4 regions of the Bacillus sp. FSL H8-0534 genome follow, and region 3 is predicted to be linked to each of the others. Evidence: riboswitches for the same ligand, from Rfam matches in the RefSeq annotation. Region 3 holds a riboswitch; each other region holds the start of a gene.
What was found. A riboswitch is a leader RNA that binds a small molecule or an ion and turns the genes downstream of it on or off. The one in region 3 is predicted to bind S-adenosylmethionine.

Region 1 (3,363 bases), 1.6 Mb from region 3:
CAATCACTTTTAAACTTTTTTTCAAATTCAGTGATATTCGTAACATTATATTTTTTTACTGCAAGTGCTAATCCAAAAGCAACTGTAATACCAATTGCAGGTGCCCCGCGCACTTCTAACATAACAATACTTTTCCACACATCTTCAATAGTGTTCAACGTTTTATATTCTACAACATGCGGTAACCGCGTTTGATTTAATAATGCAATAGAATCTCCTTTCCAACTTATAGAACGCGGAACGGCAACTGTTGTGTTCATGCTTTTACCCCTCCCAAAACACTATCTTGAAATAACGTTTGGAACAATCTAGCATTCGCACCTGTCGTTTCATGTAATAATAACTCTCGACCTAAATATAATGCATGCTTTTTAGCTTGAATTCTTCTATTCTTATCCTTAATTCCATCTAAATCTACTACATGCGCTAATCCAATTGTTCGACGAATGATTTCACAACCAGCAAATCCAACTGCATCAGCAAAAATATTTTGTAGTACAATCGCAAGCCATCGTTTCTCCTTTGTATATGGTTCTACCCCTTCTAGTACCCATAGCTTTGTAAATACTTCTACAAAATTACTCCATGTTTTTTCAATATGATAGAATAAAATATTTCGTTTCTCTTCTTCTCTTGATAGTGCATTCAACAATAAATTTGCAATAAATTGACCAAGGTCAAATCCAAGCGGTCCAAATGTTGCAAACTCCGGATCAATCACCTTCGTTTCAGAAGGTGATGAAAAAATACTACCTGTATGTAAATCACCATGAATTAACGCTTCTTTTCTAGTTAAAAATTTATATTTATACTGCGCTACCTGTAATTTTAATTTCTTATCACACCAAAGTTCATCTAAGACAGGTTGCAATTCTTTCTCATAATCGTTTGTTTCATAGTTTCCAAACGGATCTGTAAACACAAGATCTTCTGTAATTTTACAAAGATCAGGATTTACAAACTTTCCGTCTAACACCCTTTTCTCTTCTGCTGGTAGGCCAAAATCTGACGTATAGAACAAAACATGTGCTAAAAAACGTCCAATATGCTGAGATAAAAGCGGATAGTCTTCCCCTTCACTCAATCCTTTACGAGTAATTGTAAGAGTTGACAAATCTTCCATTACTGTCACAGCTAACTCTTCATCATGACCATATACTTTCGGAACGTATTCTGGTACATATTTTGCAAAAACTTGTAATGCTTGACTTTCAATTGTGGCTCTACTTAACGAAAGTGGCCAGCTTTCTCCAACGACTTTTGCATATGGAAGAGCCTGTTTTACGATAATACCGCGTTCTCCATCATGGAGCCTAAATACATAATTTAAATTTCCATCTCCTATTTCATGACAAGTTACCTTTGCCTTTTTCTCAAAGTATCCATGCTCTTTTACATATTGAACTGCTGTTTCTTCTGTTAATGAACGATATCCCATTTTCTTATCCCCCTTTTTTAATTCAGAGGTTTTTCATCATAAGAAAAACCTCTTTCCATGAAGAAAGAGGTTTGAAGTTCAGCTTCTCCCCTCTTATCTGTCAGAAAGCTATCCTTTCTGCTGGAATTAGCACCGTGCCTTTTTGGCGCATAAACGCCCCATCTCACAATGGTATTACGGTCGGTTGCTGGGTTTCATCGGGCCAAATCCCTCCACCTGCTCTTGATAAGAGTTGCATAATTTATTTGAATTTTTAACTTTCTGCTACAGACTATAACAAGAATAAAAATCATTTGTCAATATTTTTTATTTATATAATTCTGGACGTCGATCAGTAAAGACAGGAATTCCCTTACGTACTTCCTTAACTTTTTCTAAATTTAGCTTCCCATGTAAAATAGATTCTTCTTCTCCTGCTTCTACTACAATTTCTCCCCATGGATCAACAATAAGAGAATGTCCAGCAAACATATTATCCGGATCCTCTCCTGCTCTATTACATGCAACCACATAACATTGATTTTCTACCGCTCTCGCTTGAAGAAGTAAACGCCAATGTGCTAAGCGAACAAGCGGCCATTCTGCTACAACGAATAATACATTTGCCCCTCTTACAGTATGAACACGCATCCATTCTGGAAAACGAATATCGTAACAAATTGTCCCCCCGCACTGCACATCATCTAACGTGAACTCACCGGTTCCATCACCAGCTATTAAATACTTATGTTCGTCCATTAACTGGAACAAATGTACTTTACTATATTCATTTTGCACTTCACCTTCGCGATTCACAACATACATCGTATTCGTAACACCTTGTTTTGTTTGCTTTGCAACAGAACCCCCAACAATATTCACCGCAAATTGCTTCGCCCATTCTGATAGAAGTTCTTTCGTTTGTATTCCTCCTTCATCTGCAATTTCAGGAAGTCGTTTTAAATCATAACCAGTCGTCCAAAGTTCTGGTAATACAATAACGTCTGGTTTTCTTTGCATCGCTTCTCCTATTTTTTTCTTTGCATTTTCAATATTTGTGTTCACATCACCAAAAGCAATATCCATTTGAATACATGCGACTTTCATTTTATCCGCCCCATTTTCAATTATTTTTTCTTTACAAAAACTTGGAAAGGTTATATCATTTGTCACTAGAATTGTAACAACTTTCAAAAGAGGTGGAAAGTATGAAACATTTTCAACCTTCCGAGATTGTAACATCCTTACCAACACAGTTTTTCGCTTCACTTGTTGCAAAAGTTAACAAAGTAGTTGAAGCAGGTCACGATGTTATCAATCTAGGGCAAGGCAATCCAGATCAACCAACACCGCCGCATATCGTAACAGCTTTACAACGTGCAGCAGAAAAAGCAATTCATCATAAATATCCGCCATTTCGCGGACATGAAAGCTTAAAAACAGCCGTTGCAACGTTCTATGAACGTGAATATGGAGTCAAAGTAAACCCTAAAACAGAAGTTGCTGTTTTATTTGGCGGAAAAGTAGGGCTGGTTGAATTACCGATTTGTTTTACAAATCCTGGCGATCCAATTCTTGTACCCGATCCAGGATATCCTGACTATTTATCAGGTGTCGCTTTAGCAAAAGCAAAATTTGAAACGATGCCGTTATTAGCAGAAAATGATTTCTTACCAGATTACACTAAAATCGATGATACTATTGCCAAACAAGCGAAATTGATGTTTTTAAATTATCCTAACAATCCAACTGGTGCTGTCGCATCAAAAGAGTTCTTTGAGGAAACAATTACATTTGCAAATGAAAATGATATTTTAGTGGTTCATGACTTTGCTTATGGAGCAATTGGTTTTGATGGTAACAAGCCAACTAGCTTCTTACAAGCAAATGGCGCGAAAGATGTTGGCATTGAAGTTTATACATTATCAAAAACATTTAATATGGCT
Region 2 (3,363 bases), 1.4 Mb from region 3:
TTTAATAGATTGTGTATCTACGTATCTACATCGAATATTCCACTTTTCCTCATGTTCCGAAAATAAGCGGTAGGTCCCTCCGTATAAATCTTCTGATACGATAAGTTCATCTCCAGAACGGAATAAGGAAAGAATAAGAAGAACAGCTGCCATTCCAGAACTACAGGCATAGCCTTGTTCACCTTCTTCTAAATCAGCAATTGCGCGTTCTAAAAGACCACGTGTTGGATTTCCTGTTCGTGAATAATCAAAGCCTGTTGACTTTCCAATTCCTTCATGACGATAAGCTGTTGAAAAGTAAACAGGGGGATTAACTGTTCCTGTTGTAGTTTCGCTTCGATTTCCGATTTGTGCTAGTTTTGTTTCGATTGTTGACATGTGAAATTCCTCCTTTATAAAAATAAAAAAAGCCTTCTAAGAAGAAGGCTTTCATGCGAATATAGTCTTCTTCTTATCTGTCAAATCTTTTCACAATTTGCTGGAATTAGCACCTTATTAACGAACGTGTTAATGGTTGCTGAGGTGTCATAGGGCCAGTCCCTCTACCTCTCTAGATAAGAATATTTTGTATGAAATTTTATTATGGTTTTAACTTTACAACAAAAGATAATTGAATTGCAACTTTATTTTAAACAATTTTCATTTTTCTGCTAATTCAATTGACTTTTAGTCTATCCCATGCTAAATTTATGAGAAAATTAACAAAGATTGTTAAAAGGTACACGTATTTCCTTTTAAAACATAGATGAATAATAAAGACAAACTCTTATTGAGAGCGGTGGAGGGAAAGGCCCTGTGAAACCCGGCAACCTTCAAACGAAATGTTTGAAACGGTGCTAATACCTGCAAAACAATTTGTTTTGCATGATAAGAGGAGGATTGATGATGTCCCCCTCTTCAAGATGAAGAGGGGGTTTTTATATTGATAGAAAAGAGGGAGACAAGTGAAAATTCTAGATTTAGTATCAAAAGGAATTGTTATCGGTGATGGCGCAATTGGTACGTTATTACATTCTCATGGTTTGCAAAGTAGTTTTGAAGAATTAAACTTATCTGATCCAGATCTTATTATATCTATTCATAAACAATATGTAGCTGCTGGGGCAGATATTATTCAAACAAATACATATGGTGCAAATGAAGCAAAATTACGCATGTATGGTTTGGAAAATCAGGTCACCCAAATTAATAAAGCAGCGGTTAAACTTGCAAAAGCAGCCGTAACAGATAAGAACGCCATTTTAGGGACCATCGGTGGGATGAAGCATATCGGGGCCGTTACAACGACTGATATGGAACGAGAGTTTATGCTACTTGAGCAAGCGGGAGCATTATTAGAAGAAAAGGTTGACGGATTATTATTAGAAACATTTTATGATGAGTTCGAATTGTTACATGCAGTGAAAGTATTGCGAAAACAAACAGATATTCCAATTATTGCACAGCTAGCGCTTCATGAAGCGGGCGCAACGCAAAATGGAAATGATGTAAATGGAATATTAACGCAGCTTTTAGATTACGGTGCAAATGTAGTCGGTTTAAACTGTCAGTTAGGACCGCTTCATATGACGGAAGCTTTTAAAATGATATCGATTCCTAAAAATGGTTATTTGTCGGCTTATCCAAATGCAGGCCTTCCAAACTATGTAGAAGGACGTTACGTATATGAAGGAAGCCCTGCTTATTTTGAAGAGATGACACCGAAATTTATTGAACAAGGTATTCGTTTGTTAGGGGGCTGTTGTGGTACAACGCCAGCACATATTGAAGGGATGAAGCGTGTAATTGCGAATGTAACGCCTGTTACAGAAAAACAAATTGTTCAAAGACAACAAGTAGTTCATATCCAAACAAAACGTGCTAGCACTCATGTTACCCTTGCAGAAAAAGCGAAGAAGCAAACAACGGTGGTTGTTGAACTAGATCCCCCAAAAACATTAGATACGCAGCGTTTTTTTGAAGGGGCAAGGGCATTGAAAAGAGCGGGAGCAGATGCCATTACGTTAGCAGATAATTCGTTAGCATCCCCGCGCATTTCAAACATGGCAATGGGGGCATTATTAACGAAGCATGATATTCCAGTACTGACGCATTTAACGTGCCGTGATCATAATGTCATTGGTTTGCAATCTCATTTACTAGGTTTATCGGCTTTAGGAATGGAAGAAGTGTTAGCTTTAACAGGTGATCCAGCGCGAGTGGGGGATTTTCCTGGAGCGACTTCTGTATATGATTTGTCTTCTATTGAATTAATTAAAATGATTAAAGAAATGAATGATGGTCGATCTATTTTAGGAAAATCCATTGGTCCAGCGACAAGGTTTTCTGTTGGAGGAGCTTTTAATCCGCACGTGAGACATTTAAAAGCAGCGGTGAAGCGAATGGAGAGGAAAATTGCAGCTGGTGCAGAGTATTTCTTAACACAGCCAATTTACGATGTAGCCTTAATTGAAGAAATATACGAGGCGACAAAACATTTAGAAAAACCAATTTTTATTGGAATTATGCCTTTAGTAAGTAAACGTAATGCTGATTTTCTTCATTTTGAGGTGCCAGGCATTACATTGCCTGAGGAAGTAAGACAGAGAATGGATGGGCATGAAACGCAGGAGTCTGCAATTGAAGAAGGAATTCGTATTTCTCAGGAATTAATTAATGCCGCAATGAAATACTTTAACGGTATTTATCTCATTACGCCGTTTTTGAAATATGAAATTACAGAAAATCTCGTTAAGTATGTGAAAGAAAAGCAAGACGTGAAAGAGGGAATCAACTGATGAGACCGATAGAAGAGAGATTACAACATGATATTTTAATATTAGATGGCGCGATGGGAACGATGATTCAGCAGGCAGATTTAACTGCAGAAGATTTTGGAGGTGAAGAATACGAAGGTTGTAATGAATACTTAGTAAAAACAAGGCCAGATGTTATTTTAGGTATCCATAAAGCTTACATTGAAGCGGGTGCGGATATTATCGAAACAAATACGTTTGGTGCTACGAATATCGTATTGCATGATTATGAGCTATCTCATTTAGATGAAGAGTTAAATGAAAGAGCGGCGTTTTTAGCAAAGCAAGCGGTAAAGGAGAGTGATAAAGAAGTATATGTAGCAGGTGCGATGGGGCCAACAACAAAAGCAATTAGTGTAACAGGCGGTGTAACGTTTGAAGAACTAATTGAAGCTTATACGAGACAAGCTCGGGGCTTATTACGAGGTGGCGTTGACGTATTGCTTGTAGAGACAAGCCAAGATATGCGTAACGTGAAAGCGGCGTATTTAGGGATTCAGGAAGCGTTTACGGAAGCAAATCATACGGTTCCGCTTATGATTTCAGGAACCATTGAACCGATGGGAAC
Region 3 (3,363 bases):
ATATATTCCTCCTTAGTGTATCGTTCCTTCCATACAAGTTTTTCCCAATTTCATGTAATTATGTATGTGCTCGAAATAAATTATTTCCCGAAACGTACGCTGCAAATGGTTATTATACAATAATATTTGGTGGTGGAAATTTAAAGGAAAATATTATCTCTCTATTATTTATAATTGTTATTACACAAATTTTAGCTTTCATCGCTGTAGGACTATTATCTGTATTAAAGGGAAAGAGGCATTTAGTAAAAGAAGCATAAAGAAAAAGGGCATCCTTTTGGAGGATACCCTTTTTCTCTTGTAATCGAAGCTTTCGTTAAAATTAACTTCTATAAGGCGAGATTAATTCTCAACCTTTGCCCATTTGAAGTTAAGTGGTCCTGCAAAATCAACTTCAACTATTCCTTTTACATAAGAACGTTCTAAGTATGTTGTTCCATTTTGATAGAGAGGAGAGATAACAGCATCTTTAAATAAGATTTTTTCTGCCTGTTTTAAAGCTTCCCAACGTGCTTTTTCATCACCAGCAAAATCAGTTTTTGCTTTTTGGATTAAATCATCAAATTCTTTATTAGAATAGTGATCTAAGTTGTATGAGTTATCAGTTGTAAATAATTCTAAGAATGTAATCGGGTCAGCAAAATCAGGGCTCCAGCCATCAACAGCAATATCATAATTTCCTTGTAGCAATAATGTGACTTGTTGTTTACGTGGTTGAGGCTTCAAGTTAATTGTTAAGCCTTCTAGATTTTTCTCTAGTTGTTCTTTTAAATATTCACCAGTTTTTTTCGAAAGGTCATTATCGCTTGTTAATAATTCAATTGAAATTTTATCAGAACCTAATTCTTGTTTTGCTTGCTTCCAGAATTTTTGAGCATCTTTTGTATTTTCTTTCGTTAAATTGCCATTCTCCTCACGGAAATCTTTTCCAGTTGGTCCCTTTGCAAAGTTTTTTGGAACTAGAGAATAAGAAGGAAGAGAGCCATCATTTAAGAGAACATTTACAAATGCCTTTTTATCTATCGATTTATCGATAGCTTGGCGGATATTTACATTTTGTAACGTTTTATTTTTTTGATTCATTCGTACGAATTGTACACCAACATCTGGTCGTTCTTTAAAGTTACTATCTTTGCGATATTTATCAACAAGATCAGATGTTAAAGTAAGTCGATCGATTTGTTTTGATTCATATAAATTAACGGCTGTTGAATGATCTTTGACGATATTAAAATTAATTTCTTCAAGTTTCACATTATCCTTATCCCAATAGTTGGTATTTTTCTTAAACTTAAAGCTTTGTTCATGTTTCCAATCACTTAATGTAAAGGCTCCATTATAGATAAGCTTATTATCTTCTAATGCATATTTATCACCTTGTGATTTAAAGAATTCTTCATTAATCGGTAAAAATGTTGGGAATGCCGTTAAGCTAATGAAGTATGGAACTGGACGCTCTAATTCAACTTCAAAAGTGTGGTCGTCGATTGCTTTTACACCAAGTTGATCAGCCGAAAGCTCTTTACTATTAATCTTTTTTGCATTTTTTATATCAAAGAATAAAAAGGCATATTCAGAAGCTGTTGCTGAATCAACTGCACGTTGCCAAGCAAAGACGAAGTCCTTCGCTGTTACGGGTGTACCATTTGACCATTTGGAATCTCGTAAATGGAATGTATATTTTGTTTTATCCGGACTCACTTCATGAGACTTTGCAACACCAGGCACAGGTTTGTTTCCTTCACCAAGGTTATATAGACCTTCAAATACGTTTCTCATTACTTGACCAGAGTCAGTATCTGTAGCGCGTGCAGTATCCATTGTGCGGATTTCTGTACCAGCAGCTAAGTTCAATACTTGTTTATCAGGTGCTTTATCTTTTGCTTTTGCTCCGCTTGCATCGTCTTTATAGTTACCGCATCCTGTTAATAAAATACTTGCTCCTAAAACAGATGCGACAGCAGGTACAAATTTCTTTTTCATGTAAAATTCCTCCCTAAATTGTTTGGGTATTAAAAAAATAGTTAATGAACAACTTTGAGGGAAAGAAAAAATCCCTCTTTTCTTATCGAGAAAGAGGGATTTTTGTTTACAAGGCATGTGCCTGTATATAAACGAAGTCCCTCATTCTATCTTTCAAGCATAATGCTTGCAGGAAGTGGCACAGTATTCAAAGTGAACCTGTTGCCGAGGTTTCAAAGGGCCAGTCCCTCCACCTCTCTTGATACAATGAGTAAACATAGTAATTTGTATTAATTTTTTTGTTTCTTTGATTATTCAAAATCTTACACCCGGATAAATGAACTGTCAATGAAATGGAATATGGTTTAAATTTTCAGTCTATTAAATAGGGATATAAAAAGAAAGAGCACTGTGCAATTGCACAGTGACTCTCGTTTTTAAAAATCAAAATTATCAGGGTCTGGACCAACGCCATCTTCATTTTTGTATATTGCCGCTGTATCGATGCTGCGGTATCCATTTTTAATAGCTGCTTTTACAGAATCAATTACTTCTGTGCCATCTTCAACTTTAAAAAACACCTAAGCCAAACCAAGGCGTTTACACCGTTATGTAATGTTGTGTAAGCTTGTGAATTTCATATTAATTCCCTCTAGCTTTTTTATTGGTTGCTTCAATTGCTTGATAAATAATCTTCGAAAAATTATTTTCATATAGAACTTTTAAACCTTCTGCAGTTGAACCACCTGGTGTTGTCACTTGTTCACGAAGCATAGCTGGATCTTGTTCTTGCTCAAGCATAGCAGCAGAACCAGCAATCATTTGGATAACAAGATGTTTTGCTGTTGCTTCATCGATTCCATAGCTTTTTGTTGTTTCAATTAAACCTTCAGCAAAATGGTAAAGGAAGGCAGGTGCACTTCCAGTAACAGCGGTCAGCTGATGAACTTCTTCTTCCGTGCATAGCTGTGCTGTACCAATCCCCTTTAAGAGTAGTTGTAAAGTTTCTTGATGTTCAGCATTTACGAACTGTCCCATTGTATATAGAGAAATAGACTTTCCAATTGTCGCAGCTGTATTTGGCATAATCCAGGCAACAGGTGTACCTTGAGGAAGTTTTTCTTCTAAGTAAGATGGACCAATCCCGGCAGCAACCGTTACAACAAATTGATTGGTTAGAAGAGGAGATAACGCTGCTAATAATTGTTCATGTGCAGCTGGTGGCATCGCCAAAACAATGGTATCAACAGTTTTGATATGTTGAGTCCAATCACTCGTAATGGAGGTATTATATTTTTTCTCTAATTGTTTAAGCTTTTCTATGTTACTCCGATTGGATACGATAATTTTTTCAATGTGTTCGTTACTTGTTTTGAGAAGTCCAGCAAAGATTGCTTCTGC
Region 4 (3,363 bases), 770 kb from region 3:
GGATACTTCTCTGCTAAATGTTCAATTGCTTCATCCGCATCTTCAGAATCTGTTATTTGCTTAACAAAACGCTTTGTAATCTCCTGCTGTGGATTACGGAATACATCTAGTACAGGACCAGTCTCCACAATTTTTCCTTTTTCCATTACCGCAACACGATTACAAATTTTTTGAATCACATGCATTTCATGTGTAATCAGTACAATTGTTAATCCAAGACGTTTATTAATATCTAATAGTAAATCTAAAATTTGATCTGTGGTTTCTGGATCAAGTGCTGATGTCGCTTCATCACACAAGAGCACCTTTGGATTATTCGCTAATGCTCTTGCAATCCCAACGCGTTGCTTTTGCCCGCCGCTCAATTGAGATGGATACGCATCACCTCTACCTTCTAATCCAACAAGATGAATCAACTCATCCACACGCTTTCTTCGCTGCACTTTATCTACACCTGCAATTTCAAGTGGAAAAGCGATATTTTCACGTACAGTTCGTGACCACAGTAAGTTAAAATGCTGAAAAATCATTCCAATTTCTTGTCTTGCCTTTCGAAGTTCACTCCCTGTAATTGTGGAAATAACTCGATTAGCTATCGTAATCTGTCCGGAAGTTGGCTTCTCTAATTGATTAAACAATCGAATTAAAGAACTTTTCCCAGCACCACTATATCCGATAACACCAAATATCTCACCTTTCTCTATTTTTAAATTGGCGTTATCCACAGCAGTGACATCACCGCTTTTTGACTTATATATCTTCTTTACATTCTCTAATAGAATCATGGTGTATCACCCCTTTTTGATTTAAAAAGCGCAAGCGGCTTGCTCAGAACAAGAGGGCGTTGGAACCCCTGACATAGAGGCGCTTTTCACCTCGCAGGAAGGGGTGAAACGACCGAATGTTCTAGCCGCTGGAGCTAGATTTCTTAAAACGCATAAGCGGCTCTTTTTATTATTCGAACATCCTCCTCATTCAAACAACAAAAAAACCTTTCTGCCTCTAGAATGAGCAGAAAGGTTTATATGCGTATATCAACATTATCCCTTTCTCTCATCTCTCAAAGCATTTGCTTTGCAGGAATTGGCACCATTTCAACATAAAAGTTGACGGTTGCCGGGTTTCATAGGGCTCAGTCCCTCCACCTCTCTTGATAAGAGAAATCAGATTCAATTTTCGTCTGATTTGAAATTTATGAAATTGTCTATATTTTATGAATTGAATTGTATCAATATACACCCACTATGTCAACAGGAATTTTCACAAAAAACGAAACTTCGGAATATTAAGCACCTACCGGCATTGGTTTACATATATGAAACACTGATTCAAATAATAGCATCGTGCGATACGTTCCAGAATAGTGTACACGCCCATTATTAATTAAAGTTTGTAACCGAATATTCCCAGTAACTAATCGCTGTAGGTCTTCCTCCCCAAAACAAACAATTTGTTCTGTTCCCTCGGTTCCTTTCAAAATTTGTATATACTCTCTTGAGATTTGAAGTGAATAACACTCAGCTCCCAAACGGATATTAATTATTTTTTCTCCTTGCCGTAGAAGTGGCTCTAAATGATATTGGCTATTGGCATACGTTACAAATGATTGAAGCAACGAATATAATCCCATTCTAATCACATCCTTCATATCACTTTCTACTAAATACCATTCCATCTTCTTAAAGGGCAATCCTGTTACTTTCTCTCGACAAATAACGTATCACTTCTATCTTTCAGGCGTATTTCCCAAGAAATATGTCGAGGCGGCAAAAACATTGCCGCCTACTGTAATTCCGTATATAAATATTCAACTGAATGAAATGCATATATTTTCTTCATAAGTGTTCCCCGCTCAAATACGAGTAAACAAGGTACACTTTCTACCTCATATTCTCGCGCTAAGTGCGGAGCGTAATTTAAATCTAGCATTCCTATTTCCAAATTAGATATAGTAGCTTCTACAACTGTTAACATCTTCTTTGCTAATTGGCATGTTCCACACATCGGTGTATATACATATAACACTGTTTTTTCTTGGTCTGCTATTAAAGCTGTAGCTTCAGCACCTGTCCAGTCAATCACTTCTATCATTCCTTACCGTAAATATTCTGTATAAACGTCAATGTCAGCTCCCCATAATACGTTCGCTAAATGATTAGAAGGAGCAGTTGCCACTTCACGATACGAACGATCAATGTAAATATGCTCAGCTTGCGGAAATTCTTTACGAAATTGTTTTCTGAGCTTTTCACCTGCAGCATCAGCATCCACTAGCACATATACTTCTTTATCAAAAAACTGATCAATGAGTTCATCCATTTTCGACAAACCAATTGTACCATTTGTACAAACAATTTCCACTGGTTCGCGAATAATAGATTCAATCTTTCTTCTATCTGATTTTCCTTCGACAATAATGACTTTCTCTACATAGACCATATGTCATCACCCGATCACCATATACTATAAAACAACCTTACTTTAGTATATAGTATATTCGTTCTTTTCATGTTGTTTCCTGTTTATTTTTGTGAAACTGTTTAGCCCTGTTGGCTAAGGCTCTTTCGCACAGAAGGCGTTTTTTGTCTTCTTGTGCGGAAGGTTCTTAGACATGAAGGACTATGAGGCGGAGCTGGATAAAGAAAAGTGGAAGCGGCTCGCTCAGAACAGAAGGACGTTGGAATTCCTGACGTAAAGGCGCTTTTTTGCCTCGTAGGAAGAAGGGAAGCCACCGAGCATCCTTGCCGCTGGAGCTGGATTAAAAGAAAAGCGCAGGCGGCTCGCTCAGAATGTGGGGGGGATGAAGCTTCTAGCACAGAAGGTGTCCTTTTACGCAATGAAAAATAAAAAGGACAGCACATAGGCTGTCCTTTTTATCTCGACTAAAATTAGTCTTGGTTTGTCATTTCTGCGTATTGTTCTGCAGATAATAACTTCTCTACTTCACTTGCATCAGAAAGTTCAATCTTAACCATCCATGCACCTTCGTACGGAGATTCGTTAACAAGTTCTGGTTGGTCGCTTAATTCTTCGTTTACTGCCACAACTTTACCACTTACAGGTGCGTATAATTCAGAAACTGTTTTAACAGATTCTACGCTTCCGAATGGCTCGTCAGCTTCAATTGTTGCACCTACTTCAGGAAGTTCAACGAATACGATATCGCCTAACTCACTTTGTGCAAAATGAGTAATACCGATAACAACTTCGTTGCCTTCAGTTTTTACCCATTCGTGTTCTTCAGAGTAACGTAAATGATTTGGAATGCTCATGACTGTACCTCCAGTGAATGTATTAATTATGTAAAAATACCTTATTGGTACTTTTTCCACACACTTTCAAACTGCTCTTCGTTAAAACCAA

Region 1: linked by a shared signal. The riboswitch ahead of mtnK (S-methyl-5-thioribose kinase) and the one ahead of MHH71_RS14925 (peptide ABC transporter substrate-binding protein) in region 3 are both predicted to bind S-adenosylmethionine.
Region 2: linked by a shared signal. The riboswitch ahead of MHH71_RS22230 (bifunctional homocysteine S-methyltransferase/methylenetetrahydrofolate reductase) and the one ahead of MHH71_RS14925 (peptide ABC transporter substrate-binding protein) in region 3 are both predicted to bind S-adenosylmethionine.
Region 4: linked by a shared signal. The riboswitch ahead of MHH71_RS18615 (methionine ABC transporter ATP-binding protein) and the one ahead of MHH71_RS14925 (peptide ABC transporter substrate-binding protein) in region 3 are both predicted to bind S-adenosylmethionine.

The regions. Positions count from the first base shown of each region.
Region 1 covers NZ_JBBOUC010000001.1:4,563,680-4,567,042, reverse strand. Annotated here, with positions in the region: gene mtnA (S-methyl-5-thioribose-1-phosphate isomerase) at 1-260, opposite strand, end outside; gene mtnK (S-methyl-5-thioribose kinase) at 257-1,438, opposite strand; SAM riboswitch class I at 1,529-1,670, opposite strand; gene MHH71_RS23370 (carbon-nitrogen family hydrolase) at 1,745-2,611, opposite strand; gene MHH71_RS23365 (pyridoxal phosphate-dependent aminotransferase) at 2,626-3,363, shown strand, end outside.
Region 2 covers NZ_JBBOUC010000001.1:4,372,628-4,375,990, forward strand. Annotated here, with positions in the region: gene MHH71_RS22225 (methionine biosynthesis PLP-dependent protein) at 1-378, opposite strand, end outside; SAM riboswitch class I at 449-561, opposite strand; SAM riboswitch class I at 764-874, shown strand; gene MHH71_RS22230 (bifunctional homocysteine S-methyltransferase/methylenetetrahydrofolate reductase) at 945-2,777, shown strand; gene metH (methionine synthase) at 2,777-3,363, shown strand, end outside.
Region 3 covers NZ_JBBOUC010000001.1:2,926,131-2,929,493, reverse strand. Annotated here, with positions in the region: gene MHH71_RS14925 (peptide ABC transporter substrate-binding protein) at 343-1,983, opposite strand; SAM riboswitch class I at 2,127-2,231, opposite strand; partial or broken gene MHH71_RS14920 (aldo/keto reductase) at 2,427-2,578, opposite strand; gene proC (pyrroline-5-carboxylate reductase) at 2,605-3,363, opposite strand, start outside.
Region 4 covers NZ_JBBOUC010000001.1:3,698,917-3,702,279, reverse strand. Annotated here, with positions in the region: gene MHH71_RS18615 (methionine ABC transporter ATP-binding protein) at 1-785, opposite strand, end outside; SAM riboswitch class I at 1,051-1,160, opposite strand; gene MHH71_RS18610 (hypothetical protein) at 1,286-1,630, opposite strand; gene MHH71_RS18605 (thioredoxin family protein) at 1,783-2,091, opposite strand; gene MHH71_RS18600 (toprim domain-containing protein) at 2,095-2,439, opposite strand; gene gcvH (glycine cleavage system protein GcvH) at 2,889-3,272, opposite strand; gene MHH71_RS18590 (arsenate reductase family protein) at 3,314-3,363, opposite strand, start outside.